One region of the Viridibacillus sp. d25.2 genome, then DNA from elsewhere that is predicted to be linked to it. Evidence: riboswitches for the same ligand, from Rfam matches in the RefSeq annotation. Region 1 holds a riboswitch; each other region holds the start of a gene.

Region 1 (7,481 bases):
TTTATCTCTACTTCACTGAAATTCTCTTTGAATCGTTCAACAGTAAGTTCATTTGAATAGGACTCTTTTTCAGAATCCGCGAAAAACATAGCGCGTAATTGCTGTAAATATCCACTTTGTGGCACGATTTTAATAACCATTCCATTCGGCTTTAATAGTCGTTTAAACTCCGTATAATTTGCAGGTGATAAAATATTCAAAATCGCATTAAAACTTGTTTGTTGATATGGACTTTTTGCTAGGTCGCCGACACACCAAATCATGTCATCGTAATTGCGCCCTGCTGCAATAATTCCTTCTTTTGCAATATCAATACCTACTCCAATAAAACGCTTACCAGCTTGCTCCTGGAAGTTATTTTTTATGCTTGCTAAATGTGACCCTTCTCCACATCCCGTATCTAATACAACAACATTACTATTCATCTGCTTCAGTAAATCACAAATCGCTGTATGCATCGATGCATACAAACCACTTTCGATAACCTTCTTACGTGCTTCAAATAAATCTTTCCCATACATTGAAGTCGCAGCATGTGTCATGAAATTCACATAGCCTTGCTTTGCAATATCAAAAGAATGTCGATTGTCACAAACAATACTACAATCTTCAGTCACCATCATCTCATCCCCACAAACAGGACAAGCAAACATTCCTTGACGCTCCCTCATATAATTCGCGCTCTCTACTTTTCTCGGCAATGCCATGCCAAACACCTCGTTCATTAATCTTCTTTTCCAAGTATACAAAACTAAGCGATGATTGGCTAAGGATAAAATATGAAGAGGCAGTAGGCTGAGCTCTAATATTCTTCCGGCTCATATCAATGAGTCTGACGGAAAATCACCTATAATCAAAAAATCACTGATGACTCAAAGCCATCAGTGATTTAGCTTTTTCTATAAGTTCAAAAATAATACTCCAAATGCAAGCAAACCTAGTACGATAATTGGCAATGTTTCTTTTATAGAATCTTTCACACGAACATGTGTTAGAACGCCACCGATTGCTGTAACTGCTAATAATGCAGCTCCAAAAATTGCCCATTCATTAATCCAGAATCCAACAATCAATGAAATAGCAGCAACTAGTTCTACCAATCCCGTTACAACACGGAACCATTGTGGCAGGCGCCAACGTTGAAAACCTTCAACGTGCATTTTTGAGCCGCTTACTTTCCCTAATCCCGCTATCAAAAATGCAGCAGCTAATAAACCGTGTAAAATCATTAATACGATTTCCATCTTACTCCCCCCCCTTCATTAAATAGAGGCATTTTTTCACACAAAAAGACGGCACACTTTCTTAATTAATTCATTATTGAATATTGATTGTTATAAAAAAACGTGTAGTTTTGAACTTTATTTTTCACTTGTAAATTATTATACTTACAACTGTACAATCTTGTGTGGACTTTTATTCTAATTGTAATATTAACTCTCTAACTTCTTGATTAGCACTAACCCCTCTCATCAAAAATCCATAAAAAAAACGCTAGCATCAATACGCTAACGTCCTTTTTCTCACTACAAGCTATATACAATGTCTAATCAAACTATTTCGTTTTGTCAGGAGAAACCAGAGCATACCTTTCCCAACGACGACTTTTCCACCTAAAGAAAACTAAGATAGCTCGGAACCATTCATCTGCCGCAATTGCTAACCACACGCCCACTAAACCCATATCTAATTGGAATACAAGTAAATAACCAAGTGGTAAGCTCATACAAACCATCGAGAAAAAACCGATGACTAACGGATATTTGGCATCACCTGATGCTCGTAACGAGTTAATAATTGTGATATTAAATGTACGTCCTGTTTCTAGCAAAATGCTGCACACTAACACTGCCGCACCTATTTTGATAACCTCTGGATTATCAGTAAAGAGTCGCATTAATGGATAGCGGAAAATAACGACTACTGCGACCATCACTACTGTAAATAATAACGCCCATTTCAAGCTAATCCATAATTGTTTATAAGCCGTATCCTTTTCATTAGCACCTACATAACGACCAACCATTATTGCGGTACCCGTTCCAATCGCTATGGCAAATAAATAGGTAAACATTGAAATATTATACGCATATTGCCGAGCTGCCAGTGACTCTGTTCCTAAATACGTCACATAGTATAAGAAGACAATTTGACAACCTTGGTACATCACCTGCTCAAATGCAGAAGGAAGGCCAATTTGCAGAATCTTACTGATATATTCTTTTGATAATGACACGTAGTATTGCAATTTAATACGTACCTCTAGTGCTTGATACAATAACCAAAAGAATACTAATAGGGCCAAAATACGGCTGACAACTGATGAAATGGCCGCACCTTGCACACCTAGTTCAGGGAAGCCAAGTTTACCGAAGATCAAAACATAGTTCCCTATTACGTGAAAAATATTCATTCCAAGTGACACATACATCGTCTGTTTGGTCCAACCATGCACGCGAATAATCGCTGCTAATGAATTTATAATTGCTTGCAGGAAGATAGCTCCTCCAACAATAAATAAATATTTACTAGCATACTCAAGAACATCACCTTGTAAATTCATTGCAATCATAATATTTTTTGAGAAAATAACAAAAGCGACACTCATTATTAGGCCAATAACTAAATTCAACGAAACAGCTAATGCTGTAATTTTGGATGCTTCCAAATAACGCTTAGACCCTAAATATTGAGCAACAACAATCGATGCCCCATTCCCTATTACTTCCAAAATCAATATTGCTATATGAATGTATTGATTAGCGGCACCGACACCTGATACTGCATCATCTGACAATGCGCTCAACATAAATGTATCAGCGAGCCCCATCAACATAAATAAAAATACTTCTAAAAATATCGGCCATGTTAAATGAAATAAATTCAATTTCTCTTCTGGCCCCTTCACTGTTGCAGATACACCCATCCGCTCACCTTACTTTCTAATTTAAAAATTCGGATAGGCTGTATCTTAACATAGAAATAAGCTCATAGCTATGTCATATGCCATTTATTACAATCTATTTACTATGGTTAATTTATACCTTGCTTATTCCTTTATTTATGTTATATTGTTGTTGAAAACTAAATCGCTTTTTAACCACTAGGGGAGTCATATAATTGGCTGAGACGCAGAGTACTGCGGACCCTTGGAACCTGATCTGGCTCATACCAGCGGAGGGAAGTGGCGCTATCAGTCTATTTTGTTTCATTGAAAATGATTGCTTGCCGCCTACTGACACCGATCAGGAGGCGGCTTTTTGTTTTCAAAAAACAAAAAATTTGGGGTGCATAGAGATGACATTTTGTGAAGAAGTAAGACTAGAATGCAATGATTTATGGGAAGGTAGCTTTCATCATCCATTTGTAAAATCACTTGCGGCAGGTACATTACCACTCGACATTTTCCAATATTACGTACAACAAGATGCTTATTACTTAAGCCATTTCGCAAAAGTGCAAGCACTAGGAGCCGTAAAGGCAAATGATTTACATACTACACAACGTTTTGCCAAACATGCTGAATCAACATGTACTGCAGAAATGTCACTTCATGAGCAATTTTTTACTATGTTAGATATCACGGATGAAGAATTCGCATCATTTGAGCCAGCACCAACAGCTTACGAATATGTTTCTCATATGTATCGTACAGCAAATAACGGTGACCTCGCTGACACTCTAGCTGCACTACTTCCTTGTTACTGGCTTTACTATGAAATTGGGGAACGTCTAAAAGATTCACAACCTAATCACCCTATTTATGATAAATGGATTCAAACATATGGATCTGAATGGTTCGGAGAATTAGTAGAGGAACAAATTAATCGCATGAATGACCTTGCTAAAGATTTACCTCCTACACGTATTCAGCAGCTAAAAGAACATTTCCGTAAAAGTAGTTATTATGAATGGCACTTTTGGGAAATGGCGTGGACGAAACAACAATGGACAATTGGACAATACGAACAGGAGCTTACTAAATAATGTACAAAAAGCATTTACTAGAAAAGCTGCGTGTTGAAAAACCGTTAATCCACAATATTGCAAATGTTGTTGTTGCCAATTTCCAAGCAAATGGTCTCCTCGCACTTGGTGCTTCACCTATGATGGCAGAAGGAATTGAGGAAGTAGCTGAAATGGCTGCCCTAGCCGACTGTACAGTTCTTAACATCGGTACACTTGATCAAGGAACTGTATCTTCTATCATTGAAGCGGGCAAAAGTGCCAACAAAAAGGATATTCCCGTTGTCCTTGATCCAGTTGGTGTAGGTGCTAGTGAGTTTCGTAAGCAATCGGTGACAACTATTTTAAAGGAAATTAAAGTTACAGCTATTCGCTGTAATTTAGGAGAACTTGCTGCACTTGGTAATGTCGAATGGCAATCAAGGGGAGCCGATGCTGGTGAAGGGCAAATAGATGTACAACTAATTGCCAAAGAAGTAGCCAATCGAAATAGCTGTATCGTTGCAGTCACTGGGGTTAAGGATACGGTAACTGATGGACAAACGACAATTCAAATTGAGGGCGGACATGACTTTATGCCACTAATTACAGGCTCTGGGTGCTTACTTAGCGCAGTGACTGGTGCATTTCTTGCTGTTTCAGAGGGACAACATTTGCAAGCAACCGCGAGTGCGCTATCATTTTACAAACAAGTTGGCGAAAAGGCAGCACAAACAGCCATTGCTCCTGGCACTTTTGCAGTCGAATTAATTAACAACTTATATTCTATTATTTCAGAAGATTTACGTGACAACATGATAGTTGTAGAAAACGAAGGTATTCAATTATGACAAGAAACGTTGCTATGACAATTGCAGGATCTGATAGTGGTGGTGGCGCTGGAATTCAAGCCGATTTAAAAACGTTTCAAGAGCTTGGTGCTTTCGGTACTTCAGCAATAACAGCTATAACTGCACAAAACACTTTAGGTGTTCATGACGTTTATGCCGTCGGCGTTAAAAATGTCGTAAGCCAAATCGAAGCTATACTCAACGATTTTCAGGTAGGCGCTATTAAAACCGGTATGCTTTTTTCAGCAGAAATCATCCACGGTGTAGCAGGTACATTAAAAGATTATGATCAACCAATGCTCGTTATTGATCCCGTCATGATTGCAAAAGGTGGAGCTTCACTTTTATTAAATGAGGCAGTACACACTCTGAAAACTGAGCTTCTACCACTTGCAACCATTGTTACACCTAATATCCCTGAGGCTGAAGTGCTTACAGGTTTAACAATTGTATCAGATAATGATGTAGAGAATGCTGCGAAGAAGTTAATTACAATGGGCGCGAAAGCCGTTGTCTTAAAGGGTGGACACCGTGATACAAAAAGTTATGCTGAAGATTTATTTTTAACAGCAAACGGAGAACGTTTCATTATGCGCTCTGAAAGAATCCATACGAAAGATACACATGGCACTGGTTGTACATTCTCAGCTGCTATAGCAGCCCGCTTGGCACAAGGCTTTACCGCTTCGGATGCAGTGATTGATGCGAAATATTTTATCCAAGCTGCTATAGCGAATGGGCTACACTTGGGTGCTGGCCATGGACCGACAAATCATTGGGCTTATCGTGAGCTTTCAGAAAAGGCACGAAAGGAAGTTTTAATCCTTGAATAGAGAACAACTTCAACTATATTTCATTATGGGGAGTCAAAATGTCGGAGAACGTGATCCACTCATTGTTTTAGAAGAAGCTCTACGCGGCGGTATCACCTTCTTTCAATTCAGAGAAAAAGGAGAAAACGCTCTTATTGGCGAAGATAAAATAATTTTTGCTAAAGCATGCCAAGCTCTATGTAAAAAACATGGTGTGCCTTTCATTGTCAATGATGATGTAAACTTAGCAATTGCTTTAGATGCAGATGGTGTACATGTAGGCCAAGATGACGCTAATGCTAATACAGTTCGGGAAAAGATTGGGGCGGATAAAATATTAGGAGTCTCTACACATTCATTAGTAGAGGTTACTGTAGCTATTGCCGCAAGCGCTGATTACGTTGGTATTGGTCCAATTTACTCCACCACCTCTAAGGCGGATGCGAAGTCCCCTGCCGGTACTACTTTAATTGAACAAACAGCGACTAAGTATCCCACTTTACCGATTGTTGGTATTGGCGGTATTACAATTGATAATTGCCAAACGGTTATCAGAGCAGGAGCAGATGGCATTTCACTCATCTCTGCTATCGCAACACATGAAAAACCTTTTGTAGCTACACGGCAACTACTACATGTCTTGCAACAGGTGGCGAAAATATCATAACTTCACGCAAAACGACTATAGCTATGTTTGTCGCTATTGCCATTGCAGGTTCTGTTTTTGTGTCATTTCCAGCGGGAATCGCACGTGCTTATCCAGTTCAACACGCTGTAAATGTCCTAGCTGCTGTAATGCTAGGACCTGGACCGGCTGTTCTTATTGCATTTCTTACTGGACTTGTTCGAGTAATAACCGGCACTGGTTCCTTACTAGCTTTTCCTGGTGGTATGATAGGCGCTTTTTTAGCAGGAATGCTCTATAAGTATTATCGGAAAGTATGGCTAACCGCTGTAGGAGAAGTATTTGGTACAGGTATACTTGCCTCATTGATTGCTATACCATATGCCAAAATAATAATGGGCACTTCATTCACCGCTCTTTACTTTATGCCAGCATTTCTTGTCTCGAGTGCCAGCGGTGCTCTGCTTGGTTGCATCATAGCAGTTCGACTAAAGGAAACAAAATTTGCTCATCAATTGCAAAAGCACTAAATATATTCACAAAAAAACTGTCTAACAATCTCATTTGATTGTTAGACAGTTTTTTCATTTCATCAATTAAGTTAAATAACTTAATACTAGTCCCACTGACAATAAAAATCCAAAGAATGTATTTGTCAATGCAGTTGATTTCATCGCAATCCCCTGCTTAGGGGGATTATTTACGCCCTCTTTAAATGCCTTAATTGCCTGTAATGGTTTTGGAACACTTATTAATACAACAAGTAACCACGGGCTAACAGTACCTATAATAATCAGTGCGATTATCCATACATAAGACACAACAAATGAAAATGCTAGTAAATTGACAGCCTTTTCACGGCCTAAAAGAATTGCTAGTGTTTTACGTCCACCAATTGTATCTTCCTTAATGTCACGAATGTTGTTTGACATATTAATGCCTCCAACTAATATACCCATTGGAATCGATACTAAAAGACTTGTCATACTGACGGTTCCAGCTTGTATAAAGTATGAAATTAATACAAATCCAATCCCCATACTAAGACCTGCAAATAGCTCTCCAAACGGTGTATAAGCAATTGGGTAAGGCCCACCAGTATATAAATAACCGATTGCCATACCTACTGCGCCAATTGCAACTAGCCACCAGCTACTACTCATACAAATATATACGCCGAGTACAACAGCGACTCCATATAATGCTAGTGCAAAAGCTAGCACTGTAGAAGGTTTAGTACCGTGGCGT
Region 2 (7,481 bases), 340 kb from region 1:
AAATTCCCGGATAAGCATTTTGTAATTTTAACATGTATGGATACTCGCCTTGTAGAACTATTACCAAAAGCTATGAATTTACGTAATGGCGATGTCAAAATCGTTAAAAGTGCAGGTGCCACTTTAAATCATCCGTTCGGTGGTATTATGCGTAGTCTACTTGTAGCAATCTATGAATTACAAGCAGATGAGATTTTTGTCATTGGGCACTACGATTGTGGTATGAGCGCAGTTAACCCTGACAAAATGCTAGCTAAAATGGTTGACCGTGGGGTCTCTCAAGAAGCAATTGATCTATTAAATTATTCTGGTGTAAACTTACATGATTGGTTACGTGGCTTTGACGATGTAACAGAAAACGTACGACATAGCGTCGAAGTAATTCGAAATCACCCACTAGTTATCGACTCTATTCCCGTTCATGGTTTAGTAATCGACCCAAGTACAGGTCGTCTTGATATAGTTGAAGACGGTTCTAAATAATCGAAATTACAAAAAGCGAGAGTCACCTTAAAGGTGCCCCTCGCTTCTTCTTTTTCAAACAGAAATCGACGCATTTCCCAGGAAATGATTCGCTAATTATTTCATTCCGTAAAGCATTCCTCTGACAGTACTTTTCCATCTCCGCCAGACGGCCTTACCCTTTCAAAAATCATCATCTATATAAGAATACAAATAATGATCTTCCCAATTTCCATTAATGTACAATAGTTTTCTTAATAACCCTTCACGTTGGAATCCAGTTTTCTCTAAAACGCGAACAGAGCCAATGTTTTTTGGGGATACATACGCTTCCATCCGATGCAGCGACAAATCTTCAAACCCAAATTTCACTACTAGTTCTAACGCCTCAGATGCAATTCCTTGACCAATATAACGTTTATCTACTGAATAACCGACAAAAGCACTTGCAAATGGTAATCTCTTGATAGAATAAATCGATATATGTCCTACAAGATCCGACGTTCCCATTGCAAATATTGCAAAACTATACTCACGGTTTAGTCTCATACGCTGAATAGACTCAATAATTTTCTTTCTTTGAGTATGTTCTGTATAAAACTCATCTTCATGTAATGGCTCATAAATCGACCAATAACGCTTATTCCGCTTTACTAGATTTGTAAATGCCGAAACATCGGCTTCTTCTAACGTTCGCAAATAACAGCGATTTCCTTCAAGAAACACCATGTCTGATCACCCTTTTTGAGTGGTTAATTCTAAAAACTGTTCTACATCCTGTTCACAAATACGAATCCCCTTTTCCCAGAATGACTTTTCTGTAATATCCTCACCTAAATGTTTCATCGCTAAGTCTTCTACAGTCATAACAGCTGTATCTTGCAATAAAGCGATATATTTATCTTCAAAGCTACTACCTTCTTCTTTAGCCTTGACATAAATGCTTAATGAGAACAAATAGCCAAATGTGTATGGGAAATTGTAAAATGGCACACTTGTCATATAGAAGTGCAATTTTGAAGCCCAAAAATGAGGATGAGTTACATTTAGTGCACCCGCATAAGCTTCTTTCTGTGCTTCTTCCATTATTTCGTTCAACCTATGAGCTGGTACAATTCCTACCTTACGTTCTTCATAAAAACGAGTTTCGAACAGGAAGCGCGCATGAATATTCATGAAGAATGCGACACTACGCTGAATTTTATCTTCAAGTAATGCTATTTTTTCATCTACTGATTTTGCTTCTTGAACAGCTGCATCTGCAACAATCATTTCAGCAAATGTAGAGGCTGTTTCTGCCACACCCATTGCATAGCCAGTATTCAATGTATGAATCGGACGTAAAGCATACGAATGAAATGCATGCCCCAGTTCATGCGCTAATGTTGCTACATTAGACATAGTACCACTATAAGTCATGAAAATACGTGACTCCTTCGTTAATGGCACACTGGTACAAAATCCACCTGGACGTTTATTTGGGCGATTTTCAGCTTCAATCCAGCCGTTTTCAATTGCACTTGCCGCAAAGGCCTCTAGCTTCTTGCCGAATTGCCCGAAATTTTTTATGACGAAAGCAGCACCTTCTTGATAAGAAATCGTTTCAGTGGATGCTGTAATTGGTGCATCTAAATTAAACCAATCCATTGTACTTGTGTTTAGTAGCTCCGCTTTACGTTTTAAATATTCAACGAAAGGTGCTTTATGGTCTGCAATTGCACCCCACATTGCATCAATTGTTTCAGGTTGCATACGGTTAGTTTGTAGTGGCTCTTGTAATATCGAATCCCAACCACGTTTTTTATATGTTTCTAATCGGAACCCTGCTATATGATTCAACGTTTTTGCAAAGAATTCCTCTTTTTCAGTCCACGTTTTTTCAAGTGCTTCATAAGCAGCTTGACGTACTGCAGCATCCGGATGTGAACTTAAGTTATTTGCTTGACCTACAGATAATTCTTTTTCTTCACCATCAATTGTAAAAGGGATTTTAATATCACTAATCAATAGATCATACATTTCGCCCCAAGCATTATAACCATCAACCTTTAATGCAGAAATTATATTCTCTTCTTGCTCAGAAAGTTTTAATTTAGTTTCATCTCGCCATTCATTTAAGGTGAATTTGAATTGTGATAGCTCCTCAGTAGCTAGTAGCTCTGTCCATATTCTTTCTTCTATGCCACTTAGCTCTTGCTGAAATTGCAATTTAATTGGTGCAAAACTTGCAGCTAGTGATGAAATTTCACCTCGCAATAAGGAAGCTTTTTTGTCCGTCATATCTTGTGCTTCTAGACACGAGATAAATGAACCAATTTGCCCCATATTAACATATACTTCTTTCATTAATTCTAGAACATCTAAAATGGATCTGGCATCTTCTACTATAATACTTGAAACGGCTTTTTGTAATATTTCTAATTCAACTGGAATTCTGTCTAACTGTACCCTTAGCTCTTTTGAATCGCTACCCCCAGCAAATATAGACTCTAAATCCCATACTTCTGGATATTGTTGTTTTGTCATATTCAAGCCCCCATTACTAAAATAGATTACATATTTAGTATAATGCTTCTAGACACGAAATAGTTATACTTCTTCGCTAATAGTTTCTAATGGATCAGTAATTTGTAAACCTCTAAGTTCACATTCCTTTGTAACATGCGCGATTACCTCTTTTAGAACTTGAATGCGTGCATATTTTTTATCATCACCTGATATTAAAATCCATGGTGCTTGTGGTTTATCAGTCTTCTCAAACATATCATTTGCTGCCTCAACATAAATTGGCCATTTGTCACGATTTCGCCAATCTTCATCCGTTAGCTTCCATTTTTTATAAGGATCTTCTTGTCGTTCTTTAAATCGATTTAATTGTTCTTCATTTGACACTTGAATCCAGAATTTTGCTACGATATAGTTATCATCTGTAAGTAGTTTTTCAAATTGGTTAATTTCTTCGTAGGCTCGTTGCCATTCTTCTTTTTTAGCAAAGCCTTCAATACGTTCTACTAGTACACGTCCGTACCATGTACGATCAAAAATACCAATTTGGCCTTTGTAAGGCAGGCGCGTCCAAAAGCGATGTAGATAGTTATATTTCAGCTCGAAGGGTTGCGGTGCAGCAATTGGATGAACGATATATCCACGAGGATCCAGTCGTTGTGTTAGACGTTTAATGGCGCCACCTTTACCAGCTGCGTCCATTCCTTCAAATGCTAATACGAGCCCAATATCATGATTGAACAAGAACTGTTGAATATTTAACAATTCAAATTGTAGTTTTTTTAGTTCCTTTTTGTAGGAAGGCTTATCGTTTAGATGTTTGTCTAACTTCATATCTTCAATGCGTTTACTCACTTTAAACACTCCTTTTACTTTTATACTAGTATTTTACAGCAAATTGTTCTGAAATGATATTTGTTGTTCTAACTAATCAAATGTATACTTTATACATACGCACTATAATTGGTAGTGATTATTTGTATATTTACGCAATTACTAACAAGATATTTTTCTACTTCAGACTGCAAAGAAATTTAGGATTTTATACTAATCTCAACATGAAGGAGGAGATTTTATTGGGGAGATTACTAATTATTACTATTGCTTATATTGCAATGGTAACAGTAAACTTAGCTGCTAATATTCTTCCACTAAACGGTCAAACTACTGGCGACATCTCCGACAGTTATACGGTTCTTTTCACTCCAGCACGATATGTTTTTAGTATTTGGGGCTTTATATACATAATTTTAGCTTACTGGATTTACAAACATTGGTACAATTACCAGAGAGAGAACACGATTTCTATTCAGCAAACGCTGTTATTTACAGCCAGTTCATTACTTAATATTTTGTGGATTTTCCTGTGGCATTATAACTACTTCCAAATTACAGTTATCGTAATCCTATTATTATTAGCTTGTTTAGCACTTCTATATTTCTCATATAGTAATGATGAACAATCATGGTCAAAACGCATACCTTTCTCTATTTACTTTGCTTGGATTTGCGTAGCAACAATAACAAATATCGCTTTCGTACTAACGTCTAATCATTGGAATGGTTTAGGATTAAGCGATCCTTTATGGGCTGTTATTATGCTCACTCTAGGTACCGCTATTGCACTTCATATGCGTTTCCACCATTTCGATATTTACTTTCCTATCGTCTTCATTTGGGCTTATATAGGGGTCGCGATAAAAAATGGATTTGAGGAATTACTCGTAACGACTGCTGCACTTTTTTTAAGTGGTGTTTTATTGGCGGGAATATTATTTATTAAAAAACAAAAGCCTTCTAAATAACTGTATAAAACAAAAAGGCCTTCCTTGACGAAAATTCAAGGGAGGCCTTTTCATTATTTTAATCTAATTTAGTTGTAATAATCGGTTCACCATCTGTTACGATGATTGTATGTTCATATTGTGCAACTAGTGATTTATCAGGCGTTATAAATGTCCAACCATCACCTGACTCAACGATATGTTCTGCTTTTTGTGAGATGAACGGTTCAACAGCTAAAACCATTCCTTCTTTTAAAATTGTACGATCCCATGCATCAAAATAGTTCAATACATGTTGTGGATCTTCATGAAGTGAACGCCCAATGCCATGCCCAGTTAAGTTCATAATAACCGCTAAACCATTTGCTTTGGCTTCACGTTCTACAGCTTTACCGATCTGATTTAAACGGGCACCTGTTTTTACTTTCGTCATCGCACGATCAAATGCACTTTCTGCAACTTGACAAAGTTTATCGATTTCTGGATAGGATCCACCACCTACAACAAATGACACACCTGTATCTGCAAAGTAACCGTCAACATGACCTGATACATCGATATTAATAAGGTCTCCCTCTTTTAATGTAAGGTTCCCTGGAATGCCGTGTGCAACTTGTTCGTTCACACTTATACATGTATATCCGGGAAAATCATATTCACTTTTAGGTCCTGAAACGGCTCCATTTTCTTCAAACAAACGGCCACCAATTTCATCTAATTCTTTTGTTGTAATTCCTGGTTTTGTTGCAGCCTTCATCGCTTCACGGATTTGGGCCATTACACGTCCAGCTTTTTTCAATGCTGCAATTTCCTCTTGAGTTATAGCTATCATTTTATACGGTCCCTTCTTCTCATATGTCTACTCTCTACTATAACACTTTTTTCGCAAAATGAAGAACATGAAATTCGAGTATCTCTCCATTTCAAATGTCTATATATTTAGAAAATTTTTGTTTAGTTCTTATATTAAATATATGAAATTGTGTTACTGAAAGTACTAAAAGAGGACTCCATCTATAAGGAATCCTCTTTTTTTGCATCAATTTTTTTGTTGTAATAAACGAGGTGCTGAAGTAAATAAAAGTACAGCTACAACTGCTGTTAGTATAGTAGCTGGTAGCATATACGTACCATTATAACTGATAGAATACCAGTAAACATTTTGGTCACCTGCATATTCACTAAAGAAGACAACTCCTGCAGTAGTGTGAGCAATGTATCTCAATAAACCACCAAGAGTTGTACCAAGCACAATATACAAAGTCATTGTTTTTTTGTTTAATTGTTTACTTGCTGCAAACACTAGATGTCTCACAACACCAGCGAGACCGACTACAGTAAATGCTATAAAGTAATCGATAAATCCTTGAACAGGTGTAAAAATTGAGGCACCCATCATCACTTGCAATAAACCAACTAAAAATCCGGTAATCAAACCACCCAATACACCCCAACGGAATGCCATTAAAACAATCGGCACCATAACAAGACTTATAGAACCACCTTGAGCCCACAGCTTAAATGACAGCTGATCCAAAATCAAACCGATTGCAGCAAAAATTGCAATCTCGATTAAAAACAATAATCTCTTCTTATTCACAATAAATATCCTCCCGTTGTTCTGATGTAGAACACACAAGACCTAAACGTATCTCATTTATAAATGAGCTCTAGATAGTAAAACTGTCGGCAACAAAAAAAACGACATCAGGACAGGTCCTGACATCGGTTATATGTCGGTTTCTATCCACATTCCTACGCAAGCATTAACTTACAGGTTCAAAGGGTTAGAACTTTGGGTTCACTCTCAGCCGACCATTTCGGCTCCCCTTGTGGTAAATACATCATTTAATTGTAGTTTTCGAACAACTCTATTGTACTCAAACAATTCTTATATTTCAATAGATTACTGAAATGTTAAAGAACTCTCTGCCAAAAACAATTATAATGAACAAAATGGAATTTAATGAAGGGAATGACAATTAGATGATTGATTTACTAAAAAAACTTATTACATACAAAAGTGATACACCTATAGGCGCCAATGAAACTTTACAATTTTGTGCTAATTGGCTTAAACAACAAGGTATAGATGTTAACCTTCATCATAATAATGGACTTGATATTTTAACAGCTGAGGTTGGGCAGGGCCAAGATTGCCTTATCTGGAACGGTCATGTGGATGTTGTACCAGCAGCAATTGAACAATTCACTCCCACTGTTGATGGTGACCTTTTATACGGGCGTGGAGCTGCTGATATGAAGGCCGGAGTCGCTGCGATGATGTTCAGCTTTGTAGAGCTATCTAAATCAGCTTATAAGCTTCCTAGACGCCTCCAACTCCATCTGGTGACAGACGAAGAAACTGGTGGTGAAAATACATCAGGATGGCTTGCTCGTAATGGGTATAATGGCCAATTTGTTATTTGCGGCGAACCGACACATCTGCAAATTGGATTACAAGCAAAAGGCATTTTACAATTCGAACTTCAATTCAAAGGTCAAGCATCACATGGTAGTCGCCCTTGGGAGGGGGTGAATGCTATTTTACAAGCCATGCAATTCCACTCAAAACTGCTAGAATCACCAATAACAAATGCTCGTAATGCATTTTATGATTCTCCATCGATTAATTTGGCTACAATACAAGCAGGTGAACGTTTTAATGTTGTCCCAGATCAGTGCAATGTACGTTACGATATCCGATACGTCCCAGGGCAATTAGCAGAA
Region 3 (7,481 bases), 910 kb from region 1:
GGATGCACTTCATAATTCACACCAGCATCGTCGATAATTTTGATTGCTGCATCTACAAAAGGAATAACATCCTCGTATGTTTTTGTTTTTGGAATGATTTGTACACTGATTAATGAATTGGTCATGTCTTTCTCCTCCTTATCGCGGTAAAAATTCGTTTGTGAACGCTTTTTCAGGATCGAATTTTCCTTCTAATATGTTATTTTCACTCATCCATTCTGCATAGTTCTCCCAAACTTCAAGCTTCTGCTCTCCCCATTGTTTTGCATCATCTTGATATTTGTCAGCTAGCCATTTTTGGCTTTTCTTAACTAGTTCTGCATCTAATTCTGGGGCAGCTTTTAGTAAGATATCAGCAGCGGTTTCTGGATCTTTTATAGCAAATTCATATCCTTGTGATGTTGCTTTAGAGAATGCTTTCACCGTTTCTGGATTGCTCTGTATCAGTTTTTCGTTAGTTGTTAGGACAGGAGTGTAGTAATCTAGTTTGTCACTATAGTCTGTTAAGTAGAGCATGTTTAATTTTTCTCCACGCAGTTCCGCTTCAACACCTGTCCATGCGTAGTAAATCCATGCAAAATCTACATCTTTTTTGACCATTGTAAAGAAGTCAGCATCTCCAGCATTAACAATGTCTAGCTTTTTACTATCTGCTTTTTCGATTTTCATAAGAGAATCGAGCATTGCCTTTTCGGTTGGGGAACCCCATCCACCGTAAGTTTTACCTTCAAAATCTTTTGGTGATTTAATATTTTTGTCTATCGGGGATGCGAACCCAGATGTATTATGCTGAATAATCGCTGCGATTGACACGAGTGGAACCCCTTGAACTCTTGCTTGTGTAATCGATTCTTGCGCTGTAATACCGAATTCGGCTTTACCTGATGCTATTAGTTGAGCTGCTCCCGTTTCACCTGGTTGAATTATTTCTACATCCAATCCTTGCTCTTTAAAAAAGCCTTGTTCTTGTGCTACATACAACCCTGTATGATTTGTATTTGGTGTCCAATCTAAAACAACAGTTACTTTTGTTAATGCATTTTTTGAATCTTTTTCATTTCCTTTCGACTCACTTGATTGGCAACCTACTAAAGCCAATAATGCTACAATGAGCAACATACATCTTTTCATTTCCCTTGCCTCCATCTATATTATTTTGACAAGTTCCATGCAAAAAGAAAAACGCCCGGAACTATTCCGGACGTTAACATACATTCTAAAATACAATGATACTCAAGATTTTAGCTGATGTTCCCTCCGCTGGTGTTAACCAGATCAGGTTCTAAGGGTCAGCATCTATCGGATACATTCTCAGCTGGCAACACCAGCCCCCCCACATTCTTGCACATATGAACTTTCTCACCTATTATATCAAAAAAACAAAAGAATCCAATATTTATTTGGAAGTGATATCCTGGATTGGTGGTTTGTTGCGCTTTTTGTGGTGATTGTTGCGCTATCTTTGGTGATTGTTGCGCTAACTCACTTCATTGTTGCGCTATCTCACTCCATTGTTATTTAGCAGAATATTCACGTCTTCTGTACTCTCTAATATCAAAAAACAAAATAATCCAATATTTATTTGGATGTGATATCTGTGGGTTGGTGGTTTGTTGCGCTATTTGTGGTGATTGTTGCGCTAACTCTGGTAATTGTTGCACTAACTCGACTCATTGTTGCGCTAACTCACTCCATTGTTATTTAGCAGAATATTCACGTCTTCTGTACTCTCTAATTACTATATATTAGTTGAAGAAGTATTAACATAAATACCGATTACTTCGTAAGCAAATCTTCACCGAAAATCGATACGGTTTGGCGATCTGGAACGAATTCATGTCCATTCCATTTCAATACAGTTTCCACATATCCTAATCCGTCGGCATGATATCTACCCGCGATTTCTTGGTAAGCCAAAAATTCGTAGGTGCCATCTCTAGCATAATCAATAGGATAGAGTCCGCCAATCGGATCAACCCAGCCTTGAATTGGTTCTTTAAGCGTGCCATCTATATTATAAATTTCAGATAAATATTCTTTTCCTTTATACGTTAAATCTAAGATATATTTTTTCTTTGGATAGGAGCTAGTAACGCTCACTTTGTAATGATCCAGATAATTAACTTCGTATTTTGAAAGCTCATTATAGGCTTCCGAGTCAAATACTTGGCGCATTTGTCCATTCACATATGTAAATACATACGCGAATATTATGCCGCCACTTCCGCCTGAATCTATGACTATCAATATGTCATCTACATGATCTCCTGTATAATCCCCGAGCGATATGGTGGGGTTATAACCCGCATTTTCTTTTAATGGAATTTGTTCGTAAAAATTTGTTTTTTCATTAAAAACAACAAGGGTAATATTCTTCAAATATGGACTTCCTTCGGTTTTCTCACCAGTAAGAAGAATTGTATCAATTAAGCCATCACCCGTAACATCGCCTCTTTTTTTATCTATGACGGTTTGAGCTATCACATGATGTTGCTTCAACTTATTCATAATTTGTTTTCTTTTTTCTAGTAGAGTTTCTTTAGATGGGTATGGTGCATTAAATGACAGCGTTTTATCAAGTGAAATGAGCGCCTGTTCTAAATCTCCTGACTTCATTTGAGCATCCGATAAATAATACCAATAAAAAGGATAATCATTATTCTTCAATAGATTCTTATAATATTCTTCTACCTTTTTGAAATAATATGGGTAAACATCCTTTGCTTTTACAAGTCTATTTCCATTAAAACGATAGACAGCTATTTTATATGCCTCCCCCGTATCGTGGCCCCATATTGCTAACTCATATTTACCATCCGAACCTTTAGTACTCGGCATATCCTCTACTTGTAATTTACTATAGACCATATTATTTGTAGGTATATGGACAAAACCTTTATTTGTCCATTGTAATAGATCTAATCTGGACCATATACTGCCTATTTGCCAACCTACAATTAAGGTATTCATACTTGTATTGACGAGTGGCACAACTACTAACTTCGTTATTCCATATCCGCTTCCTTTGATGTCTGCTAATGGAATCCACTGATTATTGTTGCTCTTTAATATCATAATATAATTTTGACCATGATAATTGTATGCTCCTATCAGCTCTTCTTTATGATCTCCATCTATATCTGCTAGTAGTATCGCTGGCCTTTTCTCAGGTTGTTGCAATTCTAAAATAGTTGCAGTTGGAGGCAAAAATCCCCTCAGTATATTTGCATATTCCTCCAATATTCACCCCACCTTTTAATCTATTATATGCATGCTTCGTTTAGATAATTTGCTTCTCCCTTACACTTTTATTTACCTTTGGAGCATAGTAATATCCCCTGACTCAATAGAATCAGGGGATGCTTTATAGTCATTAAACTTGTGTGAAATTAAGTGTATGTGTGTGACTATACTTGTTCTATTTTTTCATTACCAGCGGTGACCGTGTTGATGCCATGGATGCCATGGATTCCATGGTTGCCATTGCTGCCAAGGACTCCATGGATTCCATGGTTGCCATGGATTCCACTGATTCCATTGATTCCATTGATGACCTGGACGCCAGTTTTGGCCCATGTTCCAATTGTTACCTTGATTCCAATGCTGCCCTCGCCAAAAATTAGAACTTTCGCGTTGCCACTGTCCTCCGTGTAGAGGTTGAACCATTCAATTTCACTCCTTTTCCATTCATTCTTTATAAGATATGTATTAGTGCACAAGATGGTCCGCAATAGTGAATAAAAAAGGAGTCTTTTCTTTTACATTTTCTGCAAGACATTAAAACCCCCTTTCCTAATAATAGAAAAGGGGGTTCATCACTCACTAGCATTTATTTCTCAACATTAATATACAGCTTACCTTTCGCTTCTTGACGCACTTCATTTTTGAAATTGTCAGCAGCTTTTACTTCGATTACTGCTCCTTTTGCTACTGTTCCTGATGGTACTGTCCAATAGCCTACGTAATGACCATCTGCTTGTTCAGACATAGGTAGTTCAGTTGCATTTTGCACTTCGTTATTAACGTTCGTTAAAGGCATATGGATTACGAAAGTAGCTTTCAATCCTGGAGCACTATCAAATTCGATTTTAACGCTTTTACCTGTTTCTAAAGTAAGATCTTCTACTGGTGTTAAGTTTTCAATGACAGGTGCATCGTAATTTGCTGTTATGCTAATTTTCTTTGTTTCTTTATTATTTGCTTTATCACTGGCTACTACTTTGATTTCATTTACACCATTGTCGAGAAGAATGCGTTTTGAAAATTTTCCGTCGACTACTGGTGCGTCTTTTCCATTTACACGAACCCAATCTAGATTCGCATCATCAACAGTACCTTCAACTGTTACTGACTCACGATTTGTTTTATCTCCATCTAGAGGACTTTCGATTTTCAGTTCAGGTTTCACTGTGTCTAAAATAACATTGACGGCTTCAGATTCCCCTACCACTCGATTATCTAAAGTTGCCACTGCTACGAAATCATTCGCACCTTCTAATAATTTAGCTTCGATTGAGAATTTACCATCTGCTCCTACGACAGCAGATCCAACTTCTTTATCATTTTGTTTTAATTTAATCGTTGTTGTTGGTGAAGCTGTTCCTTCAATTTTTGTTGATGCTTGGTTTGTAACAGATTTTGTTGCTGGTGAAGTGATAATTGGACCGTGTACTTCGTAGCTTACACGAGCACGAATCATGTAATTGCCTTCTTCAGCTGGTGATGGCGACCAAGCATCAGAAACACCTTGGTAACTTCGTCCTGCATTTTTTCCGCTTTCATCTGTTGCAAGCCCTGGTGTGTTCGGACTAGCGAATGTTTGGCGATACACCATGTAGAAATCACCTTTTACAATAATATTGTGCTCGCTTAAATCTACAACTGTCCATTCACCATTGCGTAGAGCTGTTGCATCAATTGGGCCTGCAAGTTTCTTACCAGGCGATCCATCTGCTCCAGTTGCGTCCCACACTTCAACTGCGAATGCCGTACCACCTGGAACTGGCCATTCAGTGTCCCAGAATCGGAATACGCCATCTGTAACGATTCCGTTTTCTTTTCCTTCAGGAAGAGACATTTTCACTGCCCAAGCGTTGCCAGCTGCATTAAATGCACGCGCATTTTCAGGAGTACCGTCGTCGTAGCCAATTTCGCCACCTGGGTACGTGTTGAATGGTTTAAGCTCAACATTTTGTGTCGTAGTTTGCTTACCAACTTTAACTGATACTTCTTGGCTATAGTAACCACGAGCGATTACTTTTAATGTGTAGTCTCCTTCATATGCAGTCAATGAATAGTTACCTTCTGCATCTGTAGTAACTGGCGTAATGTTAGCATCTTCAACGAGTAAGGCCGTTACTCCTGCTAAGCCTTCGCCTGTTGATTTATCAGTAATCTTACCACTAACTGTATTTTGTGCAACCTCATTCAATGTGAAGTTTGCAGTCGACGTGCCATCTGCTGTAATAGAAACGGATTGTTGCTTAGAAGTGAATCCATATGCTTCTGCTTTCGCAGTGAATGTTCCTGCAGCAAGTGTTAATGAATACGAACCATCAGCAGGATTTGAATAGACTGATCTTCCAGATTCAAGAATACTTACTTGTGCACCAAGTGGTAAAAGTGTTGGATTCACAACAGCTTCTTCTATCGGTGTTTTTTCTTTTGTAGGCATTACAGGACGAATAGTTTTAGGATCAACCGCTTCTTTCATAGCGTTTTTATCTTGATCCTTTCCTATATTACCTTTGTTATTGCTGTTATTATCGTTAGCGTTATTAGATTTACCATTCGCACCTTTGTTTTTATTCTTGTCTTTAGAAACTTTACCTGTTTGTGAGACATCAACTAGTGCGATGTCATCAATATACCAACCTTCTTTATTTATACTTCCATCTGAGTACGCATTGAATCCGATATAAATACGTTGACCTGCATAAGCTGATAAATCAACTTCTGCATTGGTCCAACCGTTTGAAGCGCCTTGGACCATCATTACTTGTGTCCAATCTTCTCTATCAGTTGAGACAAAGACATGTCCATAATCCCAAGCTCTACCCGATGCGGATTCCTCGAAATTATGCCATTGTTTGAACTGTAAATAAGATTTTCCTTGTGGTAGATCAACTGGAGGCATCTCTAGTGTTGCATTCATTTGGCTGTCGTAGTTACCAGCTAAATTTGTTGCATACACTTTGTCACCAGACGCAGCTTTTCCTGGACCTGACGTCGGTGTTCCCCACTCCCAGCTGTTTTTATTGCCATAAGAAGTCCAACCAGTAGGTTTTGTTTCTAGGTTTTCAGAGTATCCTACTGTAATACCTGATTTTACTTGAATTGCAAATTCATCACTACTTACTTCATTGTTACCAAAGTCGTTGACTGTCCACTTATACTTGAATGAACCTACTTTAATCTTCTCACCTGGGATTGTCACTCCGAATTCCCCTGATTTATAATCCCCTGATTTGTGAGTTGCGGTAATCGATTGCCAAGCTCCTTCTGCATCTTTGTAATTTAACACAACAGATGAAACGCTAATATTGTCAGTTACTGAAGCTGTTAACTCTAAATTCATCCCTGCATATGCTTCTGCAGGACTTTTATGTTTTAATACTGGTGCTTCATTGTCATTACCCTGTTTTGTTACTTGACCTTTTAACGTACCTAGGCCTGTCATTACTGAAGAAACAGCTGCCTGAGCATCTACTAATCCATAACCATATCCATGATTAGGTGTTTGTTTATATTCAGAGTCAGTTAATGGTAGTGCTGTATCCATTAAAACTTGTTCCATTTCGTCAACCGTTATGTTTGCATTTACTTGACGAAGAAGAGCTAATACCCCTGAAACTGCTGGTCCAGCCATTGATGTCCCGTTCCAGCCACCTTCATAGCCACTGCCAGGTACAGTTGATCGGATGTTCACACCAGGCGCTGAAATGTCTGGCTTGATTTGATCATATGGCGATGGTCCACGAAGAGAAAAACTTCCCACTTTGTTATTAATATCAGTTGCTCCAGTTGCAAACGCTTCTGGGTAATTTGCTGGTGCAGCAACAGAACCCGGTCCACCTGGATTTGTTCTAGTTGTGTTCCCTGCAGAAAACTCTGGGAAAATTTCTGCAGCGCGCCAATTGCGTACTACGTCTCGGTACCATTCATCAAGACCTGGACCGCCACCCCAAGAGTTATTCACAATATCTGGAGCCATATCTACTCGTGCATTTCCATTTGCATCAGTCGGTGCTAAAATCCATTGTGCTGCTTCCAGAAGATCCTCATCTGATCCTCCCTCTGAAGTAAATGCTTTTACAGAAATATATTTCGCACCGGGTGCAACCCCAACTTGGTTAGAGCCATTTGGTTCGCTACCAACCATTGTTCCTGTTACGTGCGTACCGTGACCAACGTCATCGTACGGAGTGTTACGTCCTACAGTTGCATCAAACCAGTTGAAGTCATGAGTAACTTGTCCATTT

Evidence for each region. A riboswitch is a leader RNA that binds a small molecule or an ion and turns the genes downstream of it on or off. The one in region 1 is predicted to bind thiamine pyrophosphate.
Region 2: linked by a shared signal. The riboswitch ahead of thiT (energy-coupled thiamine transporter ThiT) and the one ahead of tenA (thiaminase II) in region 1 are both predicted to bind thiamine pyrophosphate.
Region 3: linked by a shared signal. The riboswitch ahead of ACZLO7_RS19535 (ABC transporter substrate-binding protein) and the one ahead of tenA (thiaminase II) in region 1 are both predicted to bind thiamine pyrophosphate.

Annotation. Positions count from the first base shown of each region.
Region 1 covers NZ_CM196652.1:397,639-405,119, reverse strand. The annotation lists gene ACZLO7_RS02095 (putative RNA methyltransferase) at 1-707, opposite strand, end outside; gene ACZLO7_RS02090 (DoxX family protein) at 900-1,244, opposite strand; gene ACZLO7_RS02085 (MATE family efflux transporter) at 1,556-2,926, opposite strand; TPP riboswitch at 3,096-3,200, shown strand; gene tenA (thiaminase II) at 3,298-3,987, shown strand; gene thiM (hydroxyethylthiazole kinase) at 3,987-4,796, shown strand; gene thiD (bifunctional hydroxymethylpyrimidine kinase/phosphomethylpyrimidine kinase) at 4,793-5,629, shown strand; gene thiE (thiamine phosphate synthase) at 5,622-6,275, shown strand; gene thiW (energy coupling factor transporter S component ThiW) at 6,272-6,763, shown strand; gene ACZLO7_RS02055 (1,4-dihydroxy-2-naphthoate polyprenyltransferase) at 6,830-7,481, opposite strand, start outside.
Region 2 covers NZ_CM196652.1:738,988-746,468, reverse strand. The annotation lists gene ACZLO7_RS03675 (beta-class carbonic anhydrase) at 1-483, shown strand, start outside; gene ACZLO7_RS03670 (GNAT family N-acetyltransferase) at 646-1,191, opposite strand; gene ACZLO7_RS03665 (M3 family oligoendopeptidase) at 1,198-2,988, opposite strand; gene ACZLO7_RS03660 (polyphosphate kinase 2 family protein) at 3,052-3,801, opposite strand; gene ACZLO7_RS03655 (TspO-related membrane protein) at 4,044-4,772, shown strand; gene map (type I methionyl aminopeptidase) at 4,831-5,583, opposite strand; gene thiT (energy-coupled thiamine transporter ThiT) at 5,791-6,351, opposite strand; TPP riboswitch at 6,487-6,592, opposite strand; gene ACZLO7_RS03640 (M20 family metallopeptidase) at 6,738-7,481, shown strand, end outside.
Region 3 covers NZ_CM196652.1:3,966,944-3,974,424, forward strand. The annotation lists gene ACZLO7_RS19530 (thiamine-binding protein) at 1-125, opposite strand, end outside; gene ACZLO7_RS19535 (ABC transporter substrate-binding protein) at 139-1,131, opposite strand; TPP riboswitch at 1,236-1,345, opposite strand; gene ACZLO7_RS19540 (hypothetical protein) at 1,515-1,661, opposite strand; gene ACZLO7_RS19545 (YybI family spore inner coat protein) at 1,777-2,508, opposite strand; gene ACZLO7_RS19550 (hypothetical protein) at 3,430-3,666, opposite strand; gene ACZLO7_RS19555 (S8 family serine peptidase) at 3,830-7,481, opposite strand, start outside.